2 regions of the Neobacillus sp. Fa239 genome follow, and region 2 is predicted to be linked to the other one. Evidence: riboswitches for the same ligand, from Rfam matches in the RefSeq annotation. Region 2 holds a riboswitch; the other holds the start of a gene.

Region 1 (6,889 bases), 2.8 Mb from region 2:
AATTGAACGCCAAGCCCTTTTCCGGCACGGTTGTGCTTGGTGATAAACGGTGCCCCGATAAACTCTCCTGAAGCTTCAAGAATTTGCCCAATGCCTGCGGCAGCGATTGTACGCGGTGTTACAATACCATGTTTATTTAATTCTAAATATTGCAGTACCTTACTAACCTCAAGCTGGAGTGCTCGTGAGCCGTTAAACACCTTGCGCCCATGGGCTTCAAGCCAGGCTAGAACCTGTGCGGTAAACTCTGGCGCAAATCGATGGTTCCTCGTATGCGATGATGCACTCATTCGGCTATAAAAAACACCTTCAGGCGGCTCTTTTGATAAATCTAGTCTGCCGCTATCTAAATGCCATTCTTCATAAGGTACTTCCAGTTCTTCTAAACGTTTTGTGAGGTGTACGGTCCATTCCTCATTCTCATGGATAATATAAACTTTACTCAATTTAAAATCCCCTCTCATTCTGAAAATCTAGGCTAGCTGCTTTCGTTTTTCCTCTACCAGCGGCATTACCAGCTTGCTAAACTGTTCCATTTCTTCAAGCTGCGGTGAAAATTGAAGAAGTAATAGGTCAAGACCTGCTTGTTCATATTGTAAAATTCGTTCAGCAATTTGTGAAGGCGTACCCACCAAATTTGGGCGTAATCCGCGATTAGAAACAGAATAATCCTGAAGCTGAATTTTCTGCTCAAGCTGCGATTTGCTTGTAAAATCTTTAAAACCAGCATAGCCACTTGATTCTTTTACATCAGTGATTCTTGCCAATTCCGCAATTGCTTCCTCTTCCGTTTCCCGGCAAATGACATATGCCGCCATCCCAAAAGAGTTCAGTTCAGGATTCCCAGTTTGTTCCCGTAACGATTTCATTTCACTGATTTTTTTCTCAATTTCTGCAACTGTTCCACCGTGCATCACATAGGCATCACACTTCTCAACAATGGTCTGCTTTCCTTTTGGGCTTTCTCCTCCAGCATACAAGATTGGATTAGGACGTTGAATAGGTTTTGGTGAAAGTTTTGCATCCTTAATTTGATAAAATTTACCATCATATGAAAACGTTTCTTCTGTCCAAAAGCCCTTTAATACATCTATAAATTCTTTCGTGCGGTCATATCGTTCATCATGCTCAGTAAAGATTCCGCCGTACTGACGGGCTTCTTCTTCCCACCAGGCAGAAACAACATTTAACGTGAATCTTCCCTTGCTGATTTGATCAATATTAGCCGCCATTTTCGCTGTAACTGCCGGATTATGGAATCCAGGTCTAACTGCTGTCATGATTTCGATTTTTTCTGTAACAGCCGCAAGAGCAGCCGCTGTCGACCATGCTTCAAGTGAATCCGACTCAGGTCCTTTTATATCATTCAAATATAATTCCGCTATTAATGTGGTGGAATAACCCCATTTTTCTGCCGATTGGATCACCGTTTTGGCGTAATCAAATGTTGGCGGCATCTTTTCATCCTCAACATTTCTTAACCATCCTCCAAAAATCGGTAGCCAAAATCCAAATTTCATGGTTTCTCTCTCCTCTTCTAATCTCTACTTTTCCAACCAATAAAGTTGGTTTTTTGCTAAATAAAAAAACTCACTTCATAACTAGAAGAGAGCCTTTTTCTCTCTTCCTATCTTTCAAACATAAATGTTTGATGGATTTGGCACAGTATTCTTAAGAACCTGCTGCCGAGGCTTCAAAGGGCCAGTCCCTCCACCTCTCTTTATAAGAAGAATTATTAAATTATTAGTTTTTCGAAATAATTAATTATTTAATGTGATAATAGTACAAATATTTGATATTGTCAATTAATACTTATCAATTATTGCTGAATGACAACTCTCGTTCCATTAGGAACGAGCTCTGCAAGCTGAAGAACATCCCGGTTATACATTCTTACACAACCATGCGAGACTGCTTTCCCAATCGAACTTGGATCATTGGTACCATGTATACCGTAGCCCTGTTTCGATAAAGACAGCCACATGACTCCAAATGGGCCACCTGGATTCAATTCACGATTGACAATGACAAATTCACCAGCTGGTGTATTGGTCAACATTTTACCTACCGCAATTGGATAAACTCTGGCTAATTTACCATTTTGGAATAAGGCAAGCCTTCGCTTCCCAATCGATATTTGGATAGAATAAGGGATAGAATTGGGGTTTGGCAAACCGGGAATTTGAATCCTTTGGCCCACCATTAAATGGCCAATCCCCGGATTTGCTGCATAAAGCTGATGAAGGCTGACTCGATAATCTGCTGAAATGCTTCCAAGGGTTTCACCGGGTTTTACAGTGTGAATCATGTTACCCCCTCCTTTATTTGATTAGCATATGCCCCAACATATCAGCCGTTGACATTTTAGGTCATATCATAAAAGAGGCATCGGTATGCCTCTTTTTATATTATTTAAATCGAAAAAGCAGGGACATGTCTTCTCTTTCATGATGGACGTAAAAATAATCATTACTTGAGGAATCATAAATATAATCCTTACCCCAAACATCAATATAACTTGTAATCTCCTTAATCGCTTGCACAAATTTAATGATTTCTTCATTCGTCATAACAGGATGAAGGGAAACCCTTATCCAACCAGGTTTTTCCGACAAATCACCTTGATCAATTTTATCGGTTATCAGTTTGGATGCAGTCGGGTCGATATCATATAAATAATGACCATAGGTACCTGCACAGGAACATCCCCCTCTAACTTGAAAGCCGAACCGATCATTTAACAACCGGACAACTAAATTATGGTGAATATTTTCAATGTAAAAGGAAACAATCCCGATTCGATCCTCAATTTGCCCTTCTAATATGTGAACACCCGAAATTTCTTTCATTTCTTTCAATAAGATAGATAATAATTCTTTTTCCCTTGCTATTATATTTTTGACTCCCATTTGATCTTTTAAATTTAAGACGAGTGCAGTGCGGATTGCTTGGAGAATACCCGGTGTTCCACCATCCTCTCTAATCTCAATGTCGGGATAATAGTGATGTTCTCCCCAGGGATTAGTCCATGTTACCGTACCTCCACCTGGATGGTCAGGTACTTGGTTTATATATAGACGGCTGTCGAACACTAAGACACCACTAGAACCTGGTCCGCCTAAAAACTTGTGCGGTGAAAAAAAGATCGCATCTAATTTTTCCAAAGGATCTTCCGGATGCATATCCATTTGGACATATGGAGCAGATGCCGCAAAGTCCACAAAACAGAGTCCCCCATGCAGATGCATTATTTTGGCCAATTGGTGATAGGGTGTTTGAATCCCCGTTACATTGGAGCAGGCTGAAAATGAACCGATTTTAATTCGACGATCTTTATATTTTATGAGCAGCTCCTCAAGCTGCCTGCAATCAACCAATCCATTTTCATCTGGAGACATAATGACTACATCAGAAATCGTCTCCAGCCAGGAAGTTTGGTTGGAATGGTGCTCCATATGAGTGAGAAAAACGACCGGCCTATCTTTCTCTGGAATGTTTAAATGGCCCTTAAACTTTTCAGGGATTTTGATTCCCAATATTCTTTGAAATTTATTAATGACAGACGTCATCCCAAAACCATCAAGAATTACGACATCATGATGATCGGCGTGAACATGTTGTTTGATAATCATTTTCGACTGTTTATATATTCCTGTCATCATTAAACTGGTGATATTTGATTCTGTATGGGTATTGGCCATATATGGACCAAATACCTCGGATATTTTCTGTTCTATTGGCCTATAAAGCCGCCCGCTAGCGGTCCAGTCTGCATATATGATTCTTTTTTTTCCATAAGGTGAATCAAAGTAATGGTTCATCCCAATTACTTGTGCACGAAATTTCTGAAAATATTCCTCGAGATTTTCAGATAATGTATACGTTTTGCTGCCAATTATGGCGGTGATCATTGGTTTCACCTCTTCAATCATTCCTCTGTTTATCAATATATGCATGGCATGGAGAAGCTGGTTCCACTGTATTAACCAAAAAAAAGCATTCCAATAAAGGAAATGCTCAAATCGTAACTATATTTACTTTTTACTATGTAAGTTGTACTTTTGCTGTTTCTTTTCTGACCACTTCATCAATTTTTTGGATGAACATTTGAAAAACTTTTCGTTTTTCTTCTAACTCACGGATTGTTTCCTTGAGTTGATTATAGCTTTCTTCAAAAGGTTTATGATACCGTAGACGAATATTTTCGATGATTTCTTCGTTTACAGTTGATTGGATTACTTGTTTCGTGATGTTATATTTATAGGAATAAACCTTTAAATCTTGTGAAACTTGCTCATATTCTTTATCGATTTCATCAAGGAATTGGGAAATATCGTCCTTCCACTCGTCCAGAGATTTTTGCAAATATGATTTAACCATTGTCTCTTCCATGAAGCCACCTGCCCTAATCGTCATTTCTTTTATTATATCGATGTTTTTTTACATAAAAGTTTCGGATAGGTTACAAAGTAATATCATTATTTGGCGAACGGAGGAGTTTTTATCTACAAAAACTTTAACAAATCATTAACATTTTTTTCATTTGTTTTTAAATAAAATCGTTTAAGATAGTATTGAGTTATGAAGTTGTCCGAGCTTATCATTCTCTGGTTAGGAATTAACATTGTGGTGAGTTCTTGGCTATGAAGCTAAGCTCGTTCAACTGCCAAACGTTACATTTTTACTTATTGTTTTTTGGTTCCTGCTTTATTTCATGCGAGTCATCGGTACATTTCTTCTAATTCCCACAGCCTCTGCAAAATCTTCAAGTGTGGAAGAATTTTTGATATAAATCCGCGGTAGCAAATAGTTCTCATTTTTCATTCCTCTTTCCTCAAACATTTTAGGTATGGTTGAAAGCCCAAAAAGATAATATTTTTTTGTTGCATCTATTACATGATCATTATAAGCTCCATATGGATAAGCCAATGCGATTACTGGTTTTCCTGTGATGGATTGTATTTTTTCTTTTGACGCTTTCAATTCATATTCAAGGTTTTCTATCCCCGTCAAATCTGGATGCGTTGCCGTATGAGACTGGATGGAAATCATGCCTGAATCTGCCAGCATTTTTAAATCTGCTTTTGATAATCGATTTGACCGTGTCGTAAAATCAGAAATAATAAAAAATGTCGCGGAAGGGTTGAAATGATCAGTCTTCAGCCTTTTTAGGATAAAATAGGCTGTTAGATTGTTCTTATATCCATCATCAAATGTAATAAAAATCGGTTTATTTACTTTATTCCTATCCTCCCAGCGATCGAACGTTAATAATGTAAAGCCATGATCACGTAAAAAAGCCATTTGCTTTTCAAAATTTTCAGGTGTAACATAAAGTTCCTTTTGGCCGTAGCCTTTAAATTGGTCGATTGAATGATAGATTAAGATTGGAATTTTCCTCTCAGCAGAAACTTGTGAAGGAAGGACCAATATTAAAATAATGAATAGAAACAGGATACTCTTTTTCATAAAACACCTCGATTTTGACTATGGAATCTTCATTCATAGTGTCGTCACTAAAGAATAGTTTTATGAATTTTTTCACAAAAATACGCCTATCCAAATTTAGATAAGCGATTCCGTAGAAAAGAGATTTAAACACCTCTTTTATTTCCCCAAATATAAGTGTGTAATTGTGGAAGGACTTTAACATCCTTCAGTTCTTGGTCTGCCATAACCTTATCAATCAGCCATTCATATTTATTTAACAACCTGCTAATTAATTCCTGATTATTATCCGTAGAGATATCATCATTACCAACTTGTAAAAAGAATGGAAGTGTTGGATACCGTTGATAGACTTTTTTAGCATAGTCATAGTCATGATCATCAAAAATGACAATCTTTAAACTAACATGTTTCACACGATTGTTTTCAACCAAATTGTTTATTATTGTATCTAAAATCGAAAAATCCGTCACCATTTTGGAGCTTGGCGGCTTTGGTGATATGGTTAATTCATCGATCTTTAAAAACCATTCCTGCCACTTGCTGCCTTGAGTCTCTAATCCAATGGTTATATCGTTTTGCTTTAAAAGGTCAATAAGACCATCTAAAGTCTTTAATAAAGCAGGATTTCCGCCTGAAATAGTGACAAAGGAAAACCCGCTACCACCAAGGGTTTTCAATTCTTCCCAAATTTCTTCAGCCGTCATCATCTTTATTTCTTTTTTCCCAGTTCCATCCCAGGTAAAAGCTGAATCACACCAGCTGCATGAATAATCGCAGCCTGCGGTTCTGACAAACATTGTTTTCTGCCCAATCACCATGCCCTCACCTTGAATAGTCGGCCCGAAAATCTCCAGTACAGGAATTTTACTCAAGCTCCATCCACTCCCTTCTTGCCTCCGCATAGCTCGTAGGAGTTTCATACAAGCGGACAAACTCCACTCTAGCACCACGATATTGAGTCTGTCTTTCATCTTTTTTAAGCGACTCTGCCATTTTTTCATAGATCCAAACGACCATATTTTCTGCAGTCGTATTCATCGGAGGGAGTGTTTCATTTAAATATTTATGATCAAGAAAAATTTCAATTTCATTTTTCCAAATTTCTTTAATATCGCCAAAATCCATCATCAGACCGCGCTCATCCACTAACCCGCTCAAGCCAAAGATGACACGGTAGGTGTGACCATGTAAATTTTTGCATTTCCCTTCATAACAATGTAAATGATGGGCAGCATCAAATGTAAATTCCTTACTAACGAGCACTCGTTTCGTATGATATTTTAATTGGTCTTGTTGGATATCTTCATCCATCTTTTGGAGTTTATCGACAATTCGGAAGCCGTACATGATGTTAAAACTCCTTCCTTCCTTTTAGGTATTCCTCTAAACCTTTTTGTCTCAATTTACAGGCAGGGCATTCACCACAGCCATCGGCAAT
Region 2 (6,889 bases):
CCACGTGGTGTTTGTCCTGCATCTACAGGAGTGATTTTTAGATTATGTGGATTACTTGCGATATTTTCTAAACCGCCTGATCCATCAAAACCAGGTTTTAACGTTATCAATCCAGATTTTTGCATTAATAAGAGTGCTCTTCCTAGATTCGTAGGGTCTTTCGGAATAATGATTTGGTTTCCATCTTTAATTTCGCTGATGTTTTTAACTTTTTTAGAGTAGATCCCCATTGGCCAGATAGAAGTGGTACCGACAGCAGATAATTTTAGATTACGCTGTTTTCTGAAGTTATCAAAATAGACGACTGTTTGGAATGCATTCAAATCGATTTCGCCGCTGTCCAAAGCAAGGTTTGGCTGGACATAATCATCAAATTTTACAATTTGGATGTCAATCCCTTTATCTTTTGCCAGCTTTTTAACTAATTCCCATGTAGGTGTTTCTGAACTCGATGTTCCTACTTTAATCGTTTTACTGTCTGAGCTGGTTTTTGAACTGCATCCAGCTAACAAAAGAAATAAACCTAACAAAATAACTAAATATTTCTTCATTTTGAAATTCCCCCTAATATGTTTTTTTATTATGAAAAAGGATAACCTTCAATCATCAATTATTTTCTTCTGATTTTTTTGGAGAGCAGGTTGCCGAGTGATTGAACCAGCTGAACCATTACAATGAGGGTTACAACGGTTATGATCATAACCTCGGTTTTAAACTGGTTATACCCATAAGTAATCGCTAAATCACCAATCCCGCCGCCACCAACAGCACCAGCCATGGCAGATGCGCCAATTAATCCAATGGTAGCGATGGTTAAGGCTAAAACGATCGAACCAAGTGCTTCCGGCAAAAGAAATCTCCAAATGATTTGCCAGGGAGTTGCTCCCAATGCCTGCGCTAATTCAATAGTGCCTTTATCGACTTCGAGAAGGGAGTTCTCTACTAATCGGCCAATATAAAAGGCCGTATAGAGCACGAGCGGTACGATTGCCGCGGTGGTGCCAATTGCAGTTCCCACGATTAATCTAGTAAATGGAATAATTGCCACTACTAAGATAATAAATGGAATGGATCGAAAGATATTAATAATGACATTAAGAATATTGAATAGAATATTATTCTGCAAAATGCCGTTCTCTCTTGTAATTACCAGAATCACACCTATTGGAATTCCAATAATGACCGAAATAATCAGAGCTACAACGACCATATAAAGTGTTTGATCAATTGAACTTAAAAACTCTGGCCAGAACCAGGACCAATCAAATGGCATCTTCAGACACCTCCTTAATAACAGCTTCATTGTCTCGAATATACTGAACGGCGCGAAGAATTTCTTCTTTATCACCTTTGAATTCAACAAGTAAATTTCCGAATGGCTGACCTTGAAGCTCTGTTACCATCCCGTGAAGAACATTTAAATCGATTGAAAAGTGCTTTGCCGTATTTGAGATTAATGGGACATTGGTTGAATTGCCTTTAAAAATAATTCGGTAAATGCCATGGGAGCTTGACTGGCTGCTTTCATTAATTAATTTTTGTACGGACTTTGGAATATTATCGTTTAAGAAGGTCCTCACAAAGCTTCGGGCGATCATTGTTTTTGGCTCAGTGAACACGTCGATGACCGATCCTTGCTCCGCGATGGTCCCGTCTTCAATAACCGCAACTTTATCGCAAATATCACGGATGACATTCATCTCATGGGTAATCATTAAAATGGTTACGCCAAATTCATCTCGTACCTTTCGTAATAACTCTAAAACGGCTTCGGTCGTGTTTGGATCAAGTGCCGATGTAGCTTCATCGCATAGGAGAATATCAGGGTCAGTTGTCAGCGCGCGGGCAATTCCAACTCTTTGCTTCTGACCACCGGACAGCTGATCTGGGTAATGATTCATCCGATCCTCCAAGCCAACAAATGCTAGTAATTTTGTGACTTTCTCTTTAATTTCATTTTTAGGTGTGCCTTCTAAAATAAGCGGCATCGCCACATTGTGAAAAATCGTTTTCGAATTTAATAAGTTATATTGTTGAAAGATCATGCCAATCTTTTTACGCTGCTTGCGTAAATCCTTTGGCGCCAAGGATAAAAGGTTTACTCCATTGATGAGCACTTTCCCGGAAGATGGCCGTTCCAGCAGATTTACACAACGAATCAGTGTACTTTTTCCTGCCCCGCTGAATCCTACCACACCAAAAATTTCACCTTTCTCAACGCGAAGGTTAATTCCTTTTAAGGCACTTACCTTTTTCTCTTTGCCTTTTCCATAAATTTTATGTACATCGTCTAAAACAAGCATTATATCAATCCCCTTTGTTTGCACCTATATACGAAAAAGCCTCTTTCTTCAATCAGAAAGAGGCTTTTCTATCTCAACCTTATCTTTCAGAATGAAGTCACTCTGCAGGAATTAGCACCTTTCATTAATGAAGGTTGCTGGACGTCATCGGGCCTGTCCCTCAGTCTCTCTGGATAAGTTATTCAGCTGTTTTTAACTTATTTATGATGTTAATAAATTATTAAACTATTGTCAATCTTTTTATTTTAAAAAAATATTAGTAATCCGATAATTTTAATTTCAATTGATGATTTTTTAATTTTTAGTAAATCTATTGGCATTATTTCAGAAAAATCATTTATCATAATAGATAGAATCCTACTTCACCTGAATAGAGGTCAAGCAATGAAAGAAAAGTTTTTAGATGGAGTGCTGAATATCAAAACGGGAGGAGAACAAAAGGGATTTATAACCTCATTGCACTATCATCGCTACGAGCCGACACCTTATAGTGCCCTTGAAACCTTATTTCACCAATATGAATTGAAAAGCAGTGATCATATCGTTGATTTTGGCTGTGGTAAAGGACGTTTAATTTTTTATATTCATTATTTATGGAATGCCAATGTGACCGGCATTGAAATGAACCAGGCTCTCTATCAAGAGGCTGTCCAAAATCAAAAAAATTATCTTAAGAAACACATTGATGCCAAGAATAAAATACACTTTTATTGCTGCTTGGCGGAAGAGTATGAAATTAGATCGTTAGATAATTGCTTTTACTTTTTTAATCCATTTACCATCCAAATTTTTATGAGAATCATAAAGAATATCTTACTTTCTGTGGAGAAGTCCCATCGGGAGATAGAACTGGTTTTATATTACCCTTCAGAGGATTATATTTATTTTCTGGAAAATCAAACCCCTTTTGAATTCAAACAGGAAGTTATATTGCCGGATTTATATGAACATAATTCAAATGAACGATTTTTAATCTATAGGTTGTCTTATTAGAGGGAGAGAATTCACATGAACGAAAAAAATCCATTATTAGAAGCATTTAAGCAAACCACGTATCAAGTGGTCGGGCATGACCCAAGAGACATTCAAACATTACTAGCAGCTTTCAATGATTTTGATGGTTTGCAGGAAAGCGATATCTATGGGAAAGGAAAAATAATCGAGGAGTTCCAAGAGAAGATGGCTGATTACTTAGGGAAGGAGACAGCTGTATTTTTTCCTAGTGGTACGATGGCCCAGCAAATTGCTTTAAGAATTTGGTGTGATCAAAAAGGAATAAAGAAAGTCGCTTACCATCCGTTATGCCATTTGGAAATCCATGAAGAGGACGGATTAAAAGAGCTGCATCATATTGAACCGATTTTGCTTGCTGATCAAGACAGTTTAATTCAATTAGAAGATGTTGTTGGGCTTAAAGAGGATATTGCTTGTTTATTGCTTGAACTGCCCCAGCGTGAGATTGGCGGTCAATTACCAGATTATGAAGCTCTGGAATCGATTTCGGCTTATTGTCATGAGAAAGGAATCAAATTACACTTGGATGGTGCAAGGTTATTTGAAATTCTTCCCTACTATGAAAAGTCAGCTGCTGAAATTTGTCGTCTGTTTGATAGTGTGTATGTGTCATTTTATAAAGGAATTGGCGGAATTGCAGGGGCGATTCTGGCAGGAGAAAAGGATTTTATTGAGGAATCGAAAGTTTGGAAAAGGCGTCATGGTGGGGATTTAATCAGCCTTTATCCGTATATAATTAGTGCAGATTTTTATTTTGATCAAAGGATCGCGAAAATGGAGCAGTATTACCGGGAAGCAAAAGAACTTGCAGGCCATTTTAATCAATGTCATGCAATTAAAACACTTCCACTAAAGCCGGTTTCCAATATGTTTCATGTTCATTTTGATGCTCCAAAAGAGGAGATTGAAACCATTCTGGTAGAACTTTATGAGAAAAGTGATATTGGTTTAACTGGCAATTTGAAAGATACTACTAAGGGCACCTGTTTTTATGAAGCAAGCATTGGGGATCGATTTGGCAGCGTTCCAAAAGGAGATTTAAAAGAATTGTTTCGTATGCTTGATGAAAGAATGCGAGAATTGAAAATGTTTAGTAGGCAATAAGACACAAAAATTCATTCAGCCAAAAATCATCAGGAAAGGGGGAGCAAAAGTGCAAGGTAAATTTAAAATTATTACGGCCATGCTTATTTGGGGAAGTATTGGTGTTTTCGTCAAGAATATCAATCTATCTTCAAGTGAAATTGCGCTTCTAAGGGGAGTAATTGGCAGCCTTTTTTTAATTGTCGCAAGTGTATTGGCGAGACAAAAGTTTGACATTCAAGCTTTAAAAGAAAATTTCCTCCTGTTAATCCTTTCCGGTGCCGCGATCGGATTTAACTGGATTCTCCTTTTCCAAGCTTATCGGTATACGACCATTTCCAATGCAACATTAAGCTATTATTTTGCTCCAATCTTCGTCATGGTCCTAGCTCCTTTTATTCTTAAAGAAAAACTGACACCGCTAAAGGTAGGCTGTATTGTTACGGCAATGGCAGGATTATTTCTTATTGTGAATTTTGGAGGCAGCAACGGTGCAGGCGGCTATCATCATGCGGTTGGAATCCTATATGGTCTCTCAGCTGCAGCGTTTTATGCCAGTGTCGTATTAATCAATAAATTTATCAAAAATCTATCAGGTTTTGAAACCACTTTAGTTCAATTAATGGTGGCGGTAATCGTTCTTTTACCATACGTAATGATCAAAGATGGAATGGATTTTTCCGGCGTAAACTCTCATTCCCTTATTTTTATTTTCATCATTGGTATCATCCATACGGGCATTGCTTACTTTTTGTATTTTACCTCTATTAAGGACCTAAAAGGGCAGGCCATAGCTGTTTTAAGTTATATTGATCCCGTATCAGCCGTGATTATTGCTGCGCTATTTCTTGGAGAAAGCATGGGTATTATCCAAATAATTGGCGGCTGTCTCATCCTGGGTTCTACTCTTATAAGTGAAACGATGGAAATAAAAGTGCAGAAAATGAAAGATAGTAAGGTTTAAAAAATCCCTATGGAATTAGAAAAGCTCTTCTCGATGGAGAAGGGCTTATTTAATGGAAATTAAATGAAGAGTTTTGGGAGATGGATTTCTTAGTTCGATTTATACTCATCTAATTTCTTCATGGCATATTGAAATTGTTTTTTTGAAAGTTGTTTATTGGCTAAAGATGAATATAAAATCGCAAATGCAATCGGCATTACATCAATATGGACATTAATATTTGTATTAACATCAACATCAGAATTACCACTATTACTTACTTTAGCTAGTGTGCCATTCACCAGATCATTTTGATTATCATTATCGAATTTGCTTCTATACTTTGTATGTTCGTTATCATTGTTTGTTCGCCCCATAAATGCCATTTTATTACCTCCTTTCTAAAAATCAGATTACTACTTAACTGAGATAGTATTTTCCAAGTTAAGTAGTAATCTTTATACTAACAGTAGTATTTACATTTTTTTTTCCGATTTCGGCATTGTTCTTGATCTTGTTCAGCACTAGATTTAGAATCATTTTTGGACGAAATATCAACCTTAATATCGACATAAGAGTTTCCGCTGTTGAGAACTTTAGCATTATTACTATTTTTTAAATCATTTTCATTTTCATTTTGGTTATCATTATCGTTATTGTTATAATTTTTGTTCCTGTTACTATTGCATGCTTCCTTCTCTTTTTTACCATACCAACCCATTTAATCAACTCCTTTTCTATTAAATTTTATTCTTCAAAAATATAATATTCAGATAGTTTCCAAATGAATGGGGGACTTGTCCAATTAGAATAAATAAATATAAAAAAATAAGCAGTCCGATTCATCATCGGACTGCTTATTTTTACGCTAGTTAATTTTTGAATTAGCGGGTTTTTATGGTCTCCACATTAAATAATTCCTCAAGTGCTTTCTTTAAATCGGCAGGATGATCGGCGTGTAGCCACTGGTCAGGTACAATTAGATAATCGCAGGAGCTGCTTTTTAAATAGCTATAGACGATTTGCGCTTCATCAATTTCATCCCGATTCACACTTTTGGATATTTTGAACGAGTCATTCCGGAAATGATCTAACAATATGACAGATATTTGATCAAGATCTATTTCATCCTGTTGTAGCTTTTTTCGAAAAAGAATGCTGTTCCTTTTTATAAAAAAGAATTTAAGGCTGTTGTCCTCCAAGTGTTCAAGAACGACAATATTTTTGTTTTCCTCAGTAAATTCAATGACTTTTTCTTTTTTAATGAGAGAATGGATTGCGTTTAGATAGTCCCGATATTTTGCTGCCCCATCAAAATCCAGCCGTTCTGAGGCCAAATACATCCTTTGTTCCATTTCTTCAAGAAGTTGAGTATCGGTGCCACCCAGTAGAGAAATCAGTTTGTTAAGGATCGAATGGTATTCTTCCATTGCCTTTGCACTAAAACATCTCCCATTACATAGGCCGATGGAGTAGTTTAAGCATGGAGACTGTTTTTTAGACAGATTGCTGCAATTTATTTTAAAGCAATCCTTTATCCCTTGCA

The links. A riboswitch is a leader RNA that binds a small molecule or an ion and turns the genes downstream of it on or off. The one in region 2 is predicted to bind S-adenosylmethionine.
Region 1: it holds a riboswitch for S-adenosylmethionine, as region 2 does, so the genes downstream of both, ACZ5XR_RS17770 (LLM class flavin-dependent oxidoreductase) here and ACZ5XR_RS03255 (methionine ABC transporter ATP-binding protein) in region 2, are expected to answer to the same signal.

Annotation. Positions count from the first base shown of each region.
Region 1 is NZ_AP041611.1:3,642,660-3,649,548, forward strand. Features, by position in the region: gene ACZ5XR_RS17765 (ATP-grasp domain-containing protein) at 1-446, opposite strand, end outside; gene ACZ5XR_RS17770 (LLM class flavin-dependent oxidoreductase) at 474-1,520, opposite strand; SAM riboswitch class I at 1,625-1,729, opposite strand; gene ACZ5XR_RS17775 (L,D-transpeptidase family protein) at 1,820-2,308, opposite strand; gene ACZ5XR_RS17780 (aminotransferase class V-fold PLP-dependent enzyme) at 2,409-3,911, opposite strand; gene ACZ5XR_RS17785 (hypothetical protein) at 4,045-4,392, opposite strand; gene ACZ5XR_RS17790 (polysaccharide deacetylase family protein) at 4,708-5,469, opposite strand; gene queE (7-carboxy-7-deazaguanine synthase QueE) at 5,595-6,323, opposite strand; gene queD (6-carboxytetrahydropterin synthase QueD) at 6,316-6,798, opposite strand; gene queC (7-cyano-7-deazaguanine synthase QueC) at 6,803-6,889, opposite strand, start outside.
Region 2 is NZ_AP041611.1:700,969-707,857, forward strand. Features, by position in the region: gene ACZ5XR_RS03245 (MetQ/NlpA family ABC transporter substrate-binding protein) at 1-551, opposite strand, end outside; gene ACZ5XR_RS03250 (methionine ABC transporter permease) at 611-1,273, opposite strand; gene ACZ5XR_RS03255 (methionine ABC transporter ATP-binding protein) at 1,263-2,303, opposite strand; SAM riboswitch class I at 2,380-2,483, opposite strand; gene ACZ5XR_RS03260 (methyltransferase) at 2,688-3,296, shown strand; gene ACZ5XR_RS03265 (threonine aldolase family protein) at 3,312-4,421, shown strand; gene ACZ5XR_RS03270 (DMT family transporter) at 4,471-5,364, shown strand; gene ACZ5XR_RS03275 (hypothetical protein) at 5,454-5,729, opposite strand; gene ACZ5XR_RS03280 (hypothetical protein) at 5,807-6,064, opposite strand; gene ACZ5XR_RS03285 (UvrB/UvrC motif-containing protein) at 6,228-6,889, opposite strand, start outside.